DNA from 3 places in the Amycolatopsis alba DSM 44262 genome. Region 1 is predicted to be linked to each of the others. Evidence: riboswitches for the same ligand, from Rfam matches in the RefSeq annotation. Region 1 holds a riboswitch; each other region holds the start of a gene.
The links. Region 1 has a riboswitch for cobalamin ahead of metE (5-methyltetrahydropteroyltriglutamate--homocysteine S-methyltransferase). Riboswitches for the same ligand answer to the same signal wherever they lie in the genome.
Positions count from the first base shown of each region.

Region 2: another riboswitch for cobalamin. It lies ahead of AMYAL_RS0137790 (CoA-acylating methylmalonate-semialdehyde dehydrogenase); the one in region 1 lies ahead of metE (5-methyltetrahydropteroyltriglutamate--homocysteine S-methyltransferase).
Region 3: another riboswitch for cobalamin. It lies ahead of AMYAL_RS50120 (hypothetical protein); the one in region 1 lies ahead of metE (5-methyltetrahydropteroyltriglutamate--homocysteine S-methyltransferase).

Region 1 is NZ_KB913032.1:8,919,774-8,924,191, forward strand. It holds gene AMYAL_RS0141005 (ribonucleotide-diphosphate reductase subunit beta) at 1-502, shown strand, start outside; gene AMYAL_RS0141010 (ketopantoate reductase family protein) at 598-1,548, opposite strand; gene AMYAL_RS0141015 (TetR/AcrR family transcriptional regulator) at 1,638-2,207, shown strand; cobalamin riboswitch at 2,247-2,468, shown strand; gene metE (5-methyltetrahydropteroyltriglutamate--homocysteine S-methyltransferase) at 2,571-4,418, shown strand, end outside.
Region 2 is NZ_KB913032.1:8,122,442-8,126,859, reverse strand. It holds gene AMYAL_RS0137795 (acyl-CoA dehydrogenase family protein) at 1-995, opposite strand, end outside; gene AMYAL_RS0137790 (CoA-acylating methylmalonate-semialdehyde dehydrogenase) at 1,003-2,502, opposite strand; cobalamin riboswitch at 2,662-2,847, opposite strand; gene AMYAL_RS0137785 (short-chain fatty acyl-CoA regulator family protein) at 3,121-4,418, opposite strand, start outside.
Region 3 is NZ_KB913032.1:689,641-694,058, forward strand. It holds gene AMYAL_RS50120 (hypothetical protein) at 1-1,930, opposite strand, end outside; cobalamin riboswitch at 2,014-2,155, opposite strand; cobalamin riboswitch at 2,239-2,363, shown strand; gene AMYAL_RS0103055 (prenyltransferase/squalene oxidase repeat-containing protein) at 2,399-3,406, shown strand; gene AMYAL_RS0103060 (LLM class F420-dependent oxidoreductase) at 3,568-4,398, opposite strand.

The DNA of each region.
Region 1 (4,418 bases):
GCGTGACCTGGTCGCGTTCTACGTGATCTTCGAGGGCATGTGGTTCTACACCGGCTTCGCGCAGATCCTGTCGCTCGGCCGCCGGAACAAGATGATCGGCATCGCCGAGCAGTACCAGTACATCCTGCGCGACGAGTCGATCCACCTGAACTTCGGCATCGACTGCATCAACCAGATCAAGATCGAGAACCCGCACCTGTGGACCGAAGAGTTCCAGGCGGAGATCCGCGGCATGCTGACCGAGGCGTGCGAGCTCGAGGTCGCCTACGCCCGCGACACCATGCCGCGCGGCATGCTCGGGCTCTCGGCCGAGCTGATCGAGCAGTACATGCACTTCATCACCGACCGCCGCGCCCAGCAGATCGGCCTCCAGCCGATCTTCGGCGAGACGGAGAACCCGTTCCCGTGGATGTCGGAGGCGATGGACCTCAAGAAGGAGAAGAACTTCTTCGAGACCCGCGTCATCGAGTACCAGTCCGGTGGCGCCCTCGACTGGGACTGACAAGTCCCTCCGAAGTACATGAAGGCCCCCTTCCTTGCGCCCAGGTGCAGGAAGGGGGCCTTCATGTACTCGGCAACACTTTCGCCGCTTCAGGTTCAGGCTTGGGCGAAGTACTGTTCCGCCGCTTCCAGGCGCGGCACCGGGACGCCCAGCCGCCGCGCTTCGGCCAGGGTGTCCCGGCAGACCTCGCGCGGCTCCTCGGCGCCGGGGTCGGAGTGCGCCGTGACACTCACGCGCGCCACGGCGACATGAGCGGTCAGCCAGGCGAGCACGGAGGCCGTCAGCCAGGTGGGCGCCCGGAACGGCAGCAAACCGACCCGGTGACGTCGCAGGTCGAGGCCGCGCGCCTGGAGAAGCGGCAGTAGTTCACGGCCGTTCAGCAACCCCTCGCGTAAGTCGGTCCTCGACCCGGCCAGCTCGGACAGGGAACCCAGCCGCAGGCCCTGCGAGAGCAAGCCCGCATCCGACACGAAATGGACCCACAGCCAGCCGCGGAAGTCGGGCCGCTCCTTGATCCGGAGCCCGGCCTCGCGAAACGCCTGGCGCACGGCCCGCTCCCGATCGGTCGGGGGCCTGCCGAGGGTGCCGAAGATGACCGACGGCATCAGCATCCCGTGGAGCACGCCGTCCGCGTCGAAACCGCCTCCGGCCTGCGGAAAGCCCCAGGCGATCCGGTCGAGAGGGAGCGGGCCGATCGCCGCCGTCGGCTCGGTCCAGATGTTGCCGAAGACAAGTACCGTGGCCTTGCCGACACGAGGGGCCAGGAAAGCCGTCGCCTCCGGAAGGCGGTGGTGCGACACGCTGAGCACGATCAGGTCGAAATCGTGGTCCGGCTCCAGTGTTTCGCGGAGGCGCACCGGCCACTCTTCGACGACGCGCTGCCCCCATACCCGGCGCCGCGTGTCGAGCAGGTCGAGATCCACCGTGTCCCCGTACTCCGCAGCGCGGCCCGGCCGGACGTAGAACTCGACGTCATGTCCCGCCTTGTGCAGGGCCCAGCCGTAGATGGTGGCGATCACGCCACGGCCGAACATCAGGATCTTCAAGGTGCACCTCACGGGGTACGATTGATGTGGAGATCATCTCCACTTCGAAAATATGGAGATGATCTCCATTTGTCAACGCGAGGGAGCGCATGACCGCCGACAAGCCGCTGCGGGCCGATGCCCGGCGCAAGCGCGAGGCCCTGCTCGCCAAGGCACGGGAGCTCTTCCAGGCCGGATGCTTCTTCGATCTGCGCTTCGACGACTTCGCCTGCCTGGCAGGCGTGGGCACCGGCACGCTCTACCGCCACTTCCCCACCAGGGAGGCACTGGCCGAGGCGGTCTACCACGGGGAAGTCGCCGCGCTGTGCGACCGCGCCCGACAGCTCCAGGCCACCCTGCCCGCGGCGGAGGCGTTGGCGACCTTCCTCCGCGACATGGTCGACCACATCGATGCCCATCAAGGCCTGGCCCGGACGCTGGCCACCCTCATGGCCGATCGTTCGGGCGCGCTCGCCGAGGGCAGCCAGGCGCTGGAACAGGCTGTCACCGACCTGGTGGCCGACGCCGTCCGGGACGGCACCGTTCGCGACGACGTGGACGCCGGCGCCGTGATGATGGCGTTGCACGGCATCGGCGCGGCCCATGACCGCCCCGGATGGCGGGCCGAGGCCGACGGTGTCATCACCCTCCTGCTGGACGGGCTGCACCGTCCGCTCTGACTTTTCTCACATTCGAGCGGTCCCGTAGCGCTCCTGAGTACGCTTCGAGGTGCTACTGGTTCGCCCGGCCTCCCAGGCCGGTCGAGGTAACAGGGAACCCGGTGTGAATCCGGGACTGCCCCGCAGCGGTATGTGGGAACGAAAGCCGTCACCGTGCGAGACACGGTAAAGCACTGGGCATGGCGCCCTGGGAAGCGACGGCCGGTAGGAGCGAGCGAGTCGCCCACGAGTCCGAAGACCTGCCCGTGGTACGTGCGCCGACGGCGTGCGTGAGTCCGGGCCTCGCGGGATGGGCACGACCGAAATCGCGGTCACTCCTGCGCGCGCTCCGGACTCTGACGACAAGCTCGCGAGGAGAGAGCTGTGACCGAAATCGGCACGACAGTGCTGGGCTACCCCCGGATCGGACCGGACCGGGAACTCAAGCGTGCGCTCGAACGCTACTGGGCGGGCAAGATCGACGAGGCCGAACTGCTGGGCACCGGCCGCGCGTTGCGGACGCAGACCTGGCAGGCGCTCGAAAAGGCCGGGCTGGACTCCGTCCCGTCCAACACGTTCTCCCACTACGACCAGGTGCTCGACACCGCCGAGCTGTTCGGGGCGCTGCCGGAGCGCTTCACGACGCTCGGCCTTTCGCCGCTCGACACCTACTTCGCCGCCGCGCGCGGGGTGCAGGACGCGCCGGCGATGGAGATGACGAAGTGGTTCGACACGAACTACCACTACCTCGTCCCCGAACTCGGCCCGGACACGACGTTCTCGCTCACCGGCACCAAACCGCTGGACGAGTATCGCGAAGCCCGCGCGATCGGCGTCGAGACGCGGCCGGTACTGGTGGGCCCGGTGACGTTCCTGCTCCTCGCGAAGGCGTCCGAGAGCGCCCCAGAGGGCTTCCGCCCGCTGGACCTGCTCGACGACCTCCTCGACGGCTATGTCGAACTGCTGCGCCAGCTGCACGACGAAGGCGTCGAGTGGGTGCAGTTCGACGAGCCCGCCTTCGCCGCGGATCGCACCGAGCAGGAGCTCAACGCGCTCATCCGCGCCTACCACCGGCTCGCGAAAGCCACCGCGCGGCCGAAGATCCTGGTCGCCGGCTACTTCGGCGGTCTCGGTCGCGCTCTGGGAGTGCTCGCCCGCTCCCCGATCGACGCGATCGCCGTCGACCTGGTCACCGATGAGTCCTTTGTGGACGCTGTCGTGGCCGAACCCGCGTTGCGGGACAAGGAGGTCCTGGCCGGTGTCGTGGACGGGCGCAACGTCTGGCGCACCGACCCGGCCCGCGCGCTCGGCCGGGCGGCGACGCTGCTCGGCACCGCGAAGTCGGTCAGCGTGTCGACGTCGTGCTCACTGCTGCACGTGCCCTACGACGTCGAACGGGAGGACGGGCTTCACCCGCGTCTCAAGGGCTGGCTCGCTTTCGCCAAGCAGAAGGTCGACGAGGTCGTCCTGCTCGGGCGCGCGCTGAAGGAGGACGGGGTCGACCTGTCCGCCGCTCGTGCCGCGGTCTCGGATCGCGCCACGGCGGCCGACCTGGCCGACGCCGGCGTGCGCGCCAGGCTGGAGGCGTTGCGGCCGGAAGACACCGTCCGCTCCCCCTATGCCCGGCGCGCGGCGGCGCAGCAGGCCGCGCTGGACCTGCCGCCGTTGCCGAGCACGACGATCGGCTCGTTCCCGCAGACCACCGAGGTCCGCAAGGCGCGGGCCGCGCACAAAGCGGGTTCGCTGGACGACGCGGGCTACGAGGCCGCGATGAAGGCGGAGATCGAGCACGTCATCCGGCTGCAGGAGGATCTCGGGCTGGACGTGCTGGTGCACGGCGAACCCGAGCGCAACGACATGGTGCAGTACTTCGCCGAGCGGCTGGCCGGGTTCGCCGCCACCGACTTCGGCTGGGTGCAGTCCTATGGCTCGCGGTGTGTCCGGCCGCCGATCCTGTACGGCGACGTCTCGCGCCCGGAGCCGATGACCGTCGAGTGGGCGCGCTACGCGCAGAGCCTGACCGGCAAACCCGTCAAGGGAATGCTGACCGGTCCGGTGACGATCCTGGCGTGGTCGTTCGTCCGCGACGACCAGCCGCTGGGCGAGACCGCCCGCCAGGTGGCGCTGGCCATCCGCGACGAGGTCCACGACCTGCAGGAGGTGGGCATCCGCGTCATCCAGGTCGACGAGCCGGCGCTGCGGGAACTGCTCCCGCTGCGCGCGGCCGCGCAC
Region 2 (4,418 bases), 800 kb from region 1:
AGCGCCTGGTTGGCCACCTCGAACCCGGTGTCGGTGCAGAAGCGTTTCGCCATCGCCGAAAGCTGGGTCGCGGTGTCCTCGCCATGGTCGAGCGCGTCCGCGGCCCGCCAGAGCAGGGTGCGGGCGGCTTCGAGATCGGTGCGCATGTCCGCGAGCCGGAACTGCAGCGCCTGCTTCTCCGACAGCTTCTCGCCGAACGCCGAACGCTCCGACAGATGCCGGACGGCCATACCGAGCGCGGCCTCGGCGCCGCCGAGGGAGCAGGCCGAGATGTTGAGCCTGCCCCCGTCCAGCGCGGACATCGCGACGCGGAAACCGTTGCCCTCACCGCCGAGCAGCGCGGACGCCGGGACGCGGGCGCCGTCGAAGATGACCTGCCGGGTGGGCTGGGCGTTCCAGCCCATCTTGATCTCGTTGGGGCCGAAGGAAACGCCGGGGGTGTCCCGGTCGACGATGAACGCCGAGATGCCGCGCGCGCCGGGGCCGCCGGTGCGGGCGAGCACGACGTGGACGTCCGAGATACCCGCGCCGGAGATGAACTGCTTGACTCCGTCGAGGACGTACTCGTCACCCTCGCGGCGGGCGCGGGTGGAGAGCGCCGCCGCGTCGGAACCGGCGTCCGGCTCGGTGAGGCAATAGCTGCCGAAAGTATCCATAGTGGACATCCGCGGCAGGTACCGGTGCCGCTGGGCGTCGTCGCCGAACTTGTCGATCATGGTCGCGACCATGTTGTGGATGGAGATATACGCGGCCAGCGAAGGGCAGCCGGTGGCGAGCGCCTCGAAGACGAGGACGCCGTCGAGCCGTCCGAGCGCGGAGCCGCCGAGGTCTTCGGGCAGGTAGACGCCGCCCATGCCCAGCTGGGCGGCCTTGCGCAGGACGTCGACCGGGAAGTGCTTGGCCTGGTCCCATTCGATCGCGTGCGGGGCGAGGTGCTCCGCGGCGAACTCCGCCGCGGTCTCGCGAAGGGCCCGCTGTTCGTCGGTCAGTCTCATCGCGGCCTCAGCTCATCGTCGGGATGACGAAGCTGGCGCCTTCCTTGGTGCCGGAAGGCCAGCGCGAGGTGACCGTCTTGGTCTTGGTGTAGAAGCGGATCGAGTCCGGCCCGTGCTGGTTCAGATCGCCGAAACCGGAACGCTTCCAGCCGCCGAAGGTGTGGTAGGCGATCGGCACCGGGATGGGCACGTTGACTCCGACCATGCCGGTGTTCACCCGCGAGGTGAAGTCGCGGGCGGTGTCACCGTCGCGGGTGAAGATCGCGACGCCGTTGCCGTACTCGTGCTCGCTGGGCAGCCGGAGTGCTTCCTCGTAGTCGGCCGCGCGGACGATCGACAGCACCGGCCCGAAGATCTCTTCACGGTAGATCCGCATGTCGCTGGTGACGTGGTCGAACAGGCAGCCGCCGAGGAAGAAGCCGTTCTCGTGACCGTCCACAGTGGTCTCGCGACCGTCGACGAGCAGCTTCGCCCCTTCCGCGAGGCCGACGTCGATGTAGTCGCGGACGCGCTGGACGGCCTCGGCGGTCACCAGCGGCCCGAAGTCGGCCGTCTCGTCGAGCGAGGCGCCGACCTTCAGCGTCTTGACACGTTCGGTAAGCCGGGCGGCCAGCGCGTCGGCGGTGGCCTCGCCGACCGGGACGGCGACCGAGATCGCCATGCAGCGTTCGCCCGCGGAGCCGTACCCGGCGCCGATCAGCGCGTCGACGACCTGGTCGAGGTCCGCGTCCGGCATCACGATCATGTGGTTCTTGGCTCCGCCGAAGCACTGCGCGCGCTTTCCGTGCGCGGCCGCGGTGGTGTAGATGTACTCGGCGATCGACGACGAACCGACGAAGCCGACGGCCTCGACGCGGGGATCGGTCAGCAGCGCGTCGACGGCTTCCTTGTCGCCGTTGACCACGTTGAACACACCCGGCGGCAGACCGGCTTCCAGGAAGAGCTCGGCCAGCCGCAGGGGGACCGACGGGTCGCGTTCGGACGGTTTGAGCACGAAGGCGTTCCCGCAGGCGATCGCCGGGGCGGCCTTCCACAGCGGGATCATCGCGGGGAAGTTGAACGGCGTGATCCCGGCGACCACGCCGAGCGGCTGCCGCATCGAGTAGACGTCGATACCGGTGCCCGCGTTGTCGCTGTACTCGCCCTTGAGCAGATGCGGGATGCCGATGGCGAACTCGACCACTTCGAGCCCGCGCTGGATGTCGCCGCGCGCGTCGGGGACGGTCTTGCCGTGTTCGGAGGTGAGCAGCCGGGCGAGGGAGTCCTCCTCGGCGCGGACGAGGTCGACGAACTTCATCAGCACACGGGCCCGCCGCTGCGGGTTCCAGCGGGCCCACTCGAGCTGGGCCTGCGCCGCGTCCGCGACCACGGTGGCGACCTCGTCGGCCGAGGCGAGCGGGACACGGGCCTGGACGGCGCCGGTGCTGGGGTCGAAGACGTCGGCGAACCGGCCGGACGTCCCCGCGACCGGCTTGCCGCCGACGAAATGACTGAGTTCGGTGCTCATGGATGCCCTTTCCGAAAGTACGCAGGACGAAGCCGCCCGAAGACCGCGATCGGCGGCCGGGCAGGGGAGTACGGACGACTTACCGCCGGGGTGGTGGCGGGTCGGCGACTTTCGCGCAGGCAGGAAGAATCCGCATGCGTTCAGCTCCATCCTCGTGGACGAACGTGGACATCTGCGGCCGGTATCCTGGCTCCCGGATCCGCGGCGGCTCCGGCCTTCCCGGCTCGCGCCAGTGGCCTTCTCTGCGGGAGCGCCGCTCCCCGGTCACAGTGGCGGGACCGCACCGGATTTCCACCGGCTTCCCTGCACCGCAGACCTGTGGACACCATAAAGTAGGAAGTCCGACTATGTCGAGGTTGTGGCGTACGCCTCAGCGGCCCCGCTCCATCGAGCGGCGGGGTGGTAGCTGGTGTTGCGAAAGCCACTTTCGCAACGTTGAAGGTTGCGAAAGTGGCTTTCGCAACGCTTCCGGCGGGACCACCTGCCCGGCGGCGGTAGCGGTCGGGAGCGGTAGCGGTCGGCAGTGCCGAGTGTCGCGAAAGCCACTTTCGAGACATCAGACGTCCCGAAAGTGGCTTTCGCGACACCGGGGCCGGCGGCCCCGCTCCGAATCGCGACTCAGGCGAGGGGTGGGTAGGGCAGCAGGCTGGAGGAGTGCTCGTCCACCCGCATTGGCTTCCCGATCGCGGGGAAGGCACGCTGCGGGCAGGCGGGCCGCTCGCAGACCTTGCAGCCCATCCCGATCGGGGTGATCGCCGCGCCGGTGCCGAGTGCCAGGCCGTCGGAGTAGACGAGCCGCCGGGCATGCCGCAGTTCGCAGCCGAGCCCGATCGCGAACGTCTTCCCCGGATCGCCGTGCCCGCCCGCCGCGCGGGAAACGGTGCGCGCGAGCCAGAAGTACTTCTTCCCGTCCGGGAGTTCGGCGATCTGCGTGAGGATCCGGCCCGGCGAACCGAAGGCTTCGTAGACGATCCACAGTGGACACGAGCCGCCGACCCTGGAGAAGTGGAACCCGGTGGCGGACTGGCGTTTCGAGATGTTGCCCGCGCGATCGACGCGGACGAACGAGAACGGCACCCCGCGTGTGCCGGGACGCTGCAAAGTGGACAGCCGGTGGCAGATCGTCTCGAAGCCGACACCGAAATGGTCCGAGAGCCGCATGATGTCGTAGCGGTACCGTTCGGCCGCGCCGAGGAAGACGCGGTACGGCAGCACGACCGCGCCCGCGTAATAGTTGGCCAGGCCGATCCGGGCGAGCCGCCGGGCGGTGTCGCCGCCGAAGTTGCCGCCGTCCACCAGCCGGTCGATCACGTCTCCGGCTTCCAGCAGTGCCAGTTCGGACGCGAGCCGGAAGGCGGCTTGCCCTGGTCTCAGGGCGGGGGAGAGGCGCAGGGTCTTCTCGCGTGCGTCGAAGTGGTGCTGGTCGGCGCCCAGGGGTTCGGCGACGACCTTGACTCCGTGCCGCTCCAGGAGCCCGGCCGCCAGTCCATTGCGGACTTCGCCAGGGTGCAAGCGCAGTGCGGCGGCGAGCTTCTCCGCGGGAGCGTCGAGTTCGGCGACGTGGTTGCGGCGTGCGTAGAACCAGTCACGGATCTCCTCGTGCGGCTGCTGCGCGGTCGAGCGATCGAGTCCCTGTTCGGTCACCAGCGTCGCGATGTTCTCCACCGCGTCCCGGTAACGCCGGTGGAGCGCGACGAGTGTCCGTGCCACCTCGGGCAGGGTGGTGGTCAGGGCGTCGACCTCGCCGGCGGAGATCGCGCCGCTGACGGTGTTGTCGTCGAACACCTCGCGTACGTCCGCGACCAGCCGCGCGGTGTCCTGGGCGGCGAAGAACTCCGTGTCCACGCCGAAGGTCTCGGTGAGCTTCAGCAGGACCGGCAGCGTCAGTGGTCTGCCGTTGTGTTCGAGCTGGTTGA
Region 3 (4,418 bases), 8.2 Mb from region 1:
CGCCACGCAGTTTCACCAGATCGGCGCGCAACTGCCCGGCGACGTCCGCCTTGGCGAATTCGGCGACGAGCACGAGTTTCGCGAGCGGCTCGGCGTAGGCGGCCCCGCTCTGCTCGTAGGGCGCGCCGTGGGCGTAGGCCTGCACGGCTTCGTTCGTGAGCAGGAACTTCGAGGCGCGGGCGACCGTGTCCGGCTGCTCGTCCAGCGCCCGCAGGGCCAGCACGAGATCGGCGGTGGCGTCGTAGTCGACGTAGGTCTTCCCGTCCTCGGTGACCTCGACGTGGTCACCGCCGACGAGCCGGTTCGTCAGGTACGCACCGAGCCGGGAAGCCGCGGTGGCCGTGCCGGGGACCGCGACCGGCGTGGCGATCGCGGTCGGCGGCGGGACCCTGGCGCCGGTCGACGCCCTGGGGGTGACGGTCTTCTTGGGTTTCGGCGCCACGGTCTTCGGTGCCGGCTTGTCCGGCACCGGTTTGGCTGCGGGCGGGGTGTTCGTGACGGTGACCGTGCTCGGCGCGGGCGGGCTGACCGACTGGGACGACGTGCTCGGCGTCGGTGTCACCGACGTCGTGGTCGTGGTGGTCGTCGTCGTTGTGGTCGTGGTGGTGGTCGTGGTCGTGGTCGTGGTGGTGCTGGTCGGCACCGGTTCGCTCGTGGTCGAAGTCGGGGTGCTCGTGGGCGAGCCCGTTTCGGACGAGGTCGTCGGCGTTTCCGAAACGCTGCTGGTCGGCGGCTGCGCGCCGCCCTTCGCGAGCGAATAGAAGCCGATCTGCGCCAGCCCGAGCGAAGCCTGGGCACCCGCGCGGATCCAGGTGTCGAGCCCGCTGATGCCCGAGGTACGCGCGGCTTCGTAGGAAGCGGGGTTGTAGGCGATCGCGCCGAGTTCGCCCGCGAGCCGGTTGCCTGCGTCGGCCGCGGCGTTGGCCTGCGCGGATTTGAGGAACCGCACGCCCTTGTCCACCGCCGCGGCCGCGCCGCCCGCGTCGGCGAGCCCCTGGACGATCATCCCGGTGCTGTTGGTGTTCGGGGCCTCGGTGCCGACGCCGCCACCCCAGCCGCCACCGGCGCTCTGGTTGCCGAGCAGCCACGAGACGGTCTTGGCGATCGGGGCGTCGAGCCCGGTCGCGCCCGCCTTCCGCGCGGCCACCATCGCCGAAAGCGCGATGCCGGTGGCGTCGCCGTCGGACGGGGACAGGTCGAGCGGCTTGCCCTCGTCGCAGGTCGAGACCTTGTGACCGTCCGGGGTGACGTGGTCGCCGGTCTCTTTCGTCGGGATGTAGGGGAAGAAGATGCGGAAGTAGCCCTCGGAACACTGCTGGGTCAGCAGCTTGTCGATGGCGAGCTGGTCGTTCTCGCCCACCGCGGCGAGCCCGATCACGCCGAGCGCCTGGCCGAACATGTTGGCGTTGTTGCTCACCGTGCCAGTGATGTCGGGATTCTTCGTGTAGTCGCTTACCCGGCCCTTGTCGGGGCCGTTGCGCATGATCGCGGCCTTGGTCTCGGCGACCAGGTCGTAGCCGTCGAAGCTCCGGGGGTTCCGGCCGGAGACCTCCGCGGCGACCAGGGTCTTGGCCGTGGCGCCGCCGACGATGACGTTGTCGAACCCCGCGCCGGGGATGAACCCGTCCCAGGTGAAGTAGTCGGTGGCGTGGCCTTGTTCGTCGAGGAACTTCGCGATCGGCTCGGCACGCTGACCTTCGCCCGCGGCGTACATCGCGAAGAGCACGTCGAGCATCAGGCCGTGGTCGGGCAGCTGACCGCCGGCGGGGTTCTCGAGCGTGCCGTCCGGCTTCAGTTTCGTCGCGAGCCAGCGGGAATTCGCCTGCGCCGCGTCACGGTCACCGGCGGCCGTCGCCGTTCCGGTGAGCAGTGCGGCGACCACGCCGACGCTGACGGCGAAGGCCAGTGCGGCCTGGTACCCGCGGCGCATGACTCCTCCTTGCGGCATGACGGAGGACAGGCGCGGGACGCCGCAGTCACCCCTGTTTATCGCGACAGTGGTTCGGACTTCTGGTTGGTTCATCCGCCCGTGCGGTACCCCGGCTCGCCCTGGTGAAGGGCCCACGGTTGCGCGACAGCGCCGGATTTCGACCGGCTTCCCCGTCACGGGCAGCGGTGTTCAGTTGTCGAGCCCGCCGAGGTTAACACTCGATTACCTGCGGCAGGCACCGCTGACCAGGTCGGTTGCCAGGATCACATCACCGCTCGCGCCCGGCGGTACCCCGGCGCTTGACCGGGATGAGATTCTTCGGTTCGTCCGATTCAGCGCGGTCGTGGGGGAAGTCCGGTGAGAGTCCGGCGCTGTCCCGCAACGGTATGCCCTCCAGGCGAGCCCGGTCACCCACATCGCGCGGTGTCACCACCGACTCCTGTCGTGGAAATGCGGGAAAGGGTTCTCATGAGACGTTTGGTCCTCGCTGTCGCCTTGCTGTGCGGCATCGGACTGGTCGCCGCACCGGCGGCGACCGCGGCCACCCCGGTCAAGGCGGACGCCGCCGCGGGCTGGCTCGCCAGGCAGCTGACCGACGGGGAAAGGTTCGAGGCCGACTTCGGCGGCCAGAAGTTCCCCGACCAGGGCTTGACGATCGACGCGATCTTCGCGTTCGCCGCCGCCGGGGTGTCCGACACGAACGCGGGCAAGGCGATCGCCTGGCTGGCGAAGCCGGAGATCACCACCGGCTACGTCGGCAGCGGCGCCGAGGCGTACGCGGGCGCGCACGCCAAACTTCTGCTCGCCGCGCAGATCCGGGGCAAGAACCCGGCGTCGTTCGGCGGTGTCGATCTGAAAACGGGACTGCTCTCGCTGCTCACGCCGTCCGGCCGGTTCTCCGACCGCTCCGAATTCGGCGACTACTCCAACGCCTTCTCGCAGTCGCTCGCCCTGCTGGCGCTGGATCGCACCCCCGCCGGGGCGCCCGCGTCGGCGGTGACCTTCCTGGCGGGCAGCCAGTGCGCGGACGGCGGCTTCCCGCTGAACTTCGGCGAAGCGACCTGCACGAGCGACGTCGACTCGACCGCGATGGTCGTGCAGGCCCTGCGCGCCACCGGTGACGCGGTGAACGCCCGCGAAGGCACCACCTGGCTGGTCACCAAGCAGCACGCGAACGGCGGCTTCGGTGTCGGCACGAACGCGCCGAACGCCAACAGCACCGGCCTCGCCGCCGAAGCGCTGGCCGGGCACCGTCCCGCCGCCGCGGTCAAGGCGCGGGAATTCCTGCGGTCGCTGCAGACCGGCTGCACCGGCGCCGAGGCGGACCGCGGCGCGATCGCCTACGACGCCACCGGCCTGAACCCGTCGACCGCCCCGCGCGCGACCGCGCAGGCGATCCTCGGCCTGGCCAGGGTTCCGCTGAGTGACCTGCACGGCGGCGGCCGTCCGCAGGCTCCGGTGCTCGCCTGCCCGTAAGCGGCCGGTGAGTGGTGAGGCCGGTTCTGGTGGACTCGTAGTTGCTTGGCTGGTGGTCGAGTGTGGAGGATTTGGGACGTTGAACGTCCTGAATCCTCCACCGTCACGTCGTCTGCCCCGGAACAGGACCGGCGCGAGCCCGTGACGCCACCCACGGTTCTTCAGGCGCGGAGCGGCTCGACGACCTGCACAAGCTTGTCGAGGCGCTCCAGCGTCTCGGCCTCGGGCAGCGTCGGCAGGATGAGGGAGACCTCGTCGACCCCGGCATCGGCGAGGCCGCGCAGCAGGTCGAGATCGGCCGGAGCGCCGAACACGCTGATCCGGACGTCTTCACGGCCCTGGTCGGCGAGCCACGACCGGACGCGCCGCAATTCCTCAGGCGGGGTCACGGAATGCGGCAGCCAGCCGTCGGCGTGTTCGGCGAGCCGTTTGAGCCCGGCCGGGCCCTGACCGGCGACGTAGATCGGCGGATGCGGTTTCCGCACCGGCTTCGGCCAGGAGTAGACCGGATCGAAGTCGACGTGCTTGCCGTGGAACTCCGCCTCGTCCTTGGTCCAGATCTCCTTGAGCGCCTGGAGCTGTTCGGTCAGCAGCGCGCCCCGCGTCCGCGGGTCGACGCCGTGGTTGCGCATCTCCTCGATGTTCCAGCCCGCCCCGACCCCGAAGACCACCCGGCCGCCGGAAAGCAGGTCGAGGCTGGAGATTTCCTTGGCCGTGTAGAACAGGTCGCGCTGGATCATCAGGGCGACCGCGGTGCCCAGCCGGAGTTTCGAGGTGACCGTCGCGGCGGCGGCCAGCGCCACGAACGGGTCGAGATTGCGGAGGGCGCCCCGCGGCAGCTCACCACCGGGGTACGGGCTCTCCCTGCTGACCGGGATGTGGGAATGTTCGGGGAGGTAGAGGGAGTCGAAACCCTTCTCCTCCAACGCCGCTCCCAGTACGTGCGGCCGGATTCCCTCGTCGGTCACTGACGTCGCGATACCGAAGTCCATGATCAGCACGACTCCTGAGG